One region of the Pseudomonas arsenicoxydans genome, then DNA from elsewhere that is predicted to be linked to it. Evidence: riboswitches for the same ligand, from Rfam matches in the RefSeq annotation. Region 1 holds a riboswitch; the other holds the start of a gene.
The links. A riboswitch is a leader RNA that binds a small molecule or an ion and turns the genes downstream of it on or off. The one in region 1 is predicted to bind cobalamin.

Region 1 (2,199 bases):
GAACTCTTCCTGGACGGTGCAGCACAGGCAGCCGTTGGCCAACTCATAAACGCGGCCGTTGGCTTCTTCTTCAGTGCAGCCGATGGAACACTGCTTGAGGATTTCGCCGTCGATGCCCAGCTCGCCGAATTCGTTGACGATCACCGCAATGCGGCGGCCCTGAGCGTTGTCGAGCATGTGCCGCAGCAAGGTGGTTTTGCCCGAGCCGAGGAAGCCGGTAACGATGGTGACGGGAAGTTTGGCCAGTGTTTTCATCGGATGCCCTTTGGCAAGGTGGCGGGCATACGGGACGACAATCGCTGCGACGGATGCGCGCGCGGAAGAGTTCGCCACCGGATCACCCCGCCCGGTTGAAAGTGAGAATCTGTGTCGAGGCAGGTCTCCTGGCTGACGGTGTGCCAATGGCAGACTGGCATTCGCTGCGCCTTCCCGCGAACCCGTTGTGCAGGGTTTGCAGTGGCGTGGCAGCGAACATCACCGTTCACAGTTGCGGGGGCAGCCGCGGCATCGACCGCGTTCCCTTCTTAGCTTCGGCAAACGCCGAAGAACCTCGAATGCGCAAGGCTACGCATCGTGTGGGGGCGGGTCAATCGTGACCTGCCTGATGATCGTTCCCACGCTCTGCGTGGGAATGCAGCCCGGGACGCTCTGCGGCCCTTCGCAGCCGAACGCGGAGCGTCCGTTGAGGCATTCCCACGCAGAGCATGGGAACGATCAACCAAACGAGAACCCATGCCAATTGACTCCCCCGCCCCGCCCATGCTCTCCTACACGCCTTGTTACGGGTGCCCTTCACAGGGTGAAACGGGAAACCGGTGAATCATGTGCTTTACTCAAAGCCATGTCAGTCCGGTGCTGCCCCCGCAACGGTAAGCGAGCGAAGCGTCAGATCCACTGTGCCAGCAGTTCGGCATGGGAAGGTGATGCTTGCAGGTTCAGGCGCAAGCCTTGACCCCTCGTGAGCCCGGAGACCGGCCCGCAACACAAAGTGACCATTACGATCACTGAATAACAAACCCGCGGTGGGCGGGCGCTGTTTGAACCTCTGCGTGCCCGTTCGCAGGGGTCTTCGATGCGCTCTATTCACCCACTGACAAGACCAGAGGGATGCGCCATGTCGATTATCAGCAGCACCGGCAGCCACGCCGACAAGAGCACCGCCAGCACCACCACGACCCTGACTCAACGCCTGACCGCCGCCGTGTGTGCGTCGATCCTGGGTGCGAGCCTGGTTTATTTCGCCGGTTTCTCGCACATTGAAGCGGTGCACAACGCCGCGCACGATACCCGACACAGCTCCGCGTTCCCGTGCCATTGAGGCCAGCCGAGATGATCAAGCGTATTGCGCAAACCGCGGGTTTTACCGGGCTACTGGCCGCGTTGCTGCTGACCCTGCTGCAAAGCTTCTGGGTGGCTCCGCTGATTCTGCAGGCCGAGACGTACGAAAAATCCGAACCGGCTGCGGTTGAAGTTCACGAACATGCCGCCGGTGTCGCCGCGCACACCCACGATGCCGAAGCCTGGGAGCCACAAGATGGCTGGCAGCGCGTGCTGTCGACCACCGGCGGGAATCTGGTGGTGGCCGTTGGTTTCGCCCTGATGCTGGCCGGTCTCTATACCTTGCGTGCACCGACCAAAACCGCTCAAGGCCTGCTTTGGGGCCTGGCCGGTTACGCGACGTTCGTGCTGGCGCCGACCCTCGGCCTGCCGCCTGAACTGCCAGGCACCGCCGCTGCCGATCTGGCGCAACGGCAAATCTGGTGGATCGGCACGGCCGCCTCTACCGCTGTTGGCATTGCGTTGATCGTGTTCAGCCGCCACTGGCTGATGAAGATCCTCGGCGTGGCCATTCTGGTGGTTCCACACGTGATCGGCGCGCCGCAACCGGAAGTGCATTCGATGCTCGCTCCGCAAGCCCTGGAAACCCAATTCAAAATCGCTTCGCAGCTGACCAACCTGGGATTCTGGCTGGCCTTGGGCCTGATCAGCGCCTGGTTGTTCCGTCGCAAAAGCGATGGCCAATACCACGCATGACGGATACCAGCACAGCGCCGACTCTAGTGGTCGGCCTGGGCTGCCAGCGCGGCTGCCCCGTCAGCACGCTGCGCGCGTTGCTCGATCAGGCATTACAGGCGCATAACATCGCACTTCACCAGATCAAGGCCTTGGCCAGCATCGACTTGAAGCGCGGAGAACCTG
Region 2 (2,199 bases), 1.2 Mb from region 1:
TGGCATCGCAGGTAATGTCCTGCAATGCCTGCGTCAAATTCAGGCTATTGACCCGTGGCCAGCGTTGAGTGGCCTGGAGGTAGGCGCGCTCCTCGGGGGTTGCGACAAACAGATCGGCGCGACCATTGCGTTCGCCTTCCTCGGTTTGCTTGCGCGTCGGGGACTGTTGCAGCGTGACCATTTCCGCCATCCACGCCGCGGCAGCGAGCAGGCCAAGGTTGGCTTTTTCGTCGTACCAATAAGGTGTGTCGTTATCACCGCGCACCGCGTTGTAGCGGTCGATACAGTCAAACCAGCGTTCCAGGACAGGGCGCAGGAATTCCAGCTTCGGATTGCTGATGATCATGCCTTGCATGTGGCTTACCCTTGTTATTGTGATGTGGGATTGTGGCTCTTTGATATCACTGCGGCGCGCATGGCACAAGATTGGCGTCATATTTTTGATCGGCGGCCGTTATTCGCCGGGCGGCGCCCCGGCTTTAATTGACGCTCCACCCCCAACCCTCTAACCTTCGCGGCTTGTTTCAGGTGCTCTGTGGCCTTGGTCGACAGAGTGAAACAGGGAAGCCGGTGAGTGCTTTGGTTCGACTCATGAACAGCACGATCCCGGCGCTGCCCCCGCAACGGTAAATGAGTGAAAAGCTGCGCTTTGAGCCACTGTGTCGACTGACATGGGAAGGCGCGCAGTCAGGCGAACGCCGCTCATGAGCCCGGAGACCGGCCTGATTCATCCAGCGGCATCACGGTGGGCGATGCCAGGCTTCTTGCCGTCTATTCTTGTGCCTGCCCGCCGTTATCCAGCCTCAACGGAGAGCTCCCCCATGACTGATTCCCCCGATCGTGACGAACGCCATCTGGCGCGCATGCAGCGCAAAAAAGCCGTGATCGACGAACGCATCGCCAACTCCCCGAACGAGTGCGGCCTGCTGCTGGTACTGACCGGCAACGGCAAAGGCAAAAGCAGCTCGGCCTTCGGCATGCTCGCCCGCTCCATGGGCCATGGCATGCAATGCGGTGTGGTGCAGTTCATCAAGGGCCGCAACAGCACGGGTGAAGAACTGTTCTTCCGCCGCTTTCCTGAGCAGGTGCGTTTTCATGTGATGGGCGAGGGCTTCACCTGGGAAACCCAGGACCGCCAGCGCGACATCGCTGCCGCTGAAGCGGCTTGGGCGGTGTCCCGTGAATTGTTGCGCGATCCGTCCATCGGCCTGGTGGTGCTGGATGAACTGAACATCGCCCTCAAGCACGGTTACCTCGACCTCGATCAGGTGCTCACTGACTTGCAGGCACGTCCGCCGATGCAGCACGTGGTGGTCACCGGTCGCGGCGCCAAGCCTGAAATGATTGAACTGGCCGACACCGTTACCGAAATGGGCGTGATCAAGCATGCGTTCCAGGCCGGGATCAAAGCGCAAAAAGGCGTCGAGCTGTGAATACAACTTTATGAAAAACATCCGTCATTGCCCGGCAGTACTGATTGCCGCTCCGGCCTCGGGTCAGGGCAAGACCACCGTCACCGCCGCGCTGGCCCGTTTGCATCGCAATCAGGGGCGCAAGGTTCGTGTGTTCAAATGCGGCCCGGACTTTCTCGACCCGATGATTCTTGAACGTGCCAGCGGTGCGCCGGTGTATCAGCTGGACATGTGGATGGTCGGCGAGCAGGAAAGTCGTCGGCTGTTGTGGGAAGCCGCCGGTGAAGCCGACCTGATTCTCATCGAAGGTGTCATGGGACTGTTCGACGGCACGCCGTCCAGCGCTGACCTGGCGCGGCACTTTGGTGTGCCGGTGCTCGGAGTTATTGACGGCACCGCCATGGCGCAGACCTTTGGTGCGCTGGCATTGGGATTGGCCAGGTATCAACCGGACTTGCCGTTTGCCGGGGTGCTGGCCAACCGCGTCGGCACGTTGCGTCACGCGCAATTGCTCGAAGGCAGCCTGACCGAAGGCTTGCGTTGGTACGGCGCCTTGTCGCGGGAAACCGGGATCGAATTGCCGAGTCGTCATCTCGGTCTGGTTCAGGCCAGTGAGTTGAATGACCTCGATCTGCGCCTCGATGCGGCCGCCGAATCACTGGCCAGCAGTTGCGACGTGGCGCTGCCACCGCCCGTGGAATTCGCGGTACCTGAAATAATCGTTGCCGAGCCTTTGCTGGCCGGCGTGCGAATCGCCGTGGCCCGTGACGAAGCGTTTGCTTTCACC

Region 2: it holds a riboswitch for cobalamin, as region 1 does, so the genes downstream of both, cobO (cob(I)yrinic acid a,c-diamide adenosyltransferase) here and BLQ41_RS19670 (CbtB domain-containing protein) in region 1, are expected to answer to the same signal.

What each region holds. Positions count from the first base shown of each region.
Region 1 is NZ_LT629705.1:4,196,161-4,198,359, reverse strand. It holds gene cobW (cobalamin biosynthesis protein CobW) at 1-255, opposite strand, end outside; cobalamin riboswitch at 357-568, opposite strand; cobalamin riboswitch at 767-994, shown strand; gene BLQ41_RS19670 (CbtB domain-containing protein) at 1,115-1,318, shown strand; gene BLQ41_RS19665 (CbtA family protein) at 1,330-2,034, shown strand; gene BLQ41_RS19660 (cobalamin biosynthesis protein) at 2,031-2,199, shown strand, end outside.
Region 2 is NZ_LT629705.1:2,977,548-2,979,746, forward strand. It holds gene BLQ41_RS13855 (hypothetical protein) at 1-355, opposite strand, end outside; cobalamin riboswitch at 510-740, shown strand; gene cobO (cob(I)yrinic acid a,c-diamide adenosyltransferase) at 822-1,433, shown strand; gene BLQ41_RS13865 (cobyrinate a,c-diamide synthase) at 1,444-2,199, shown strand, end outside.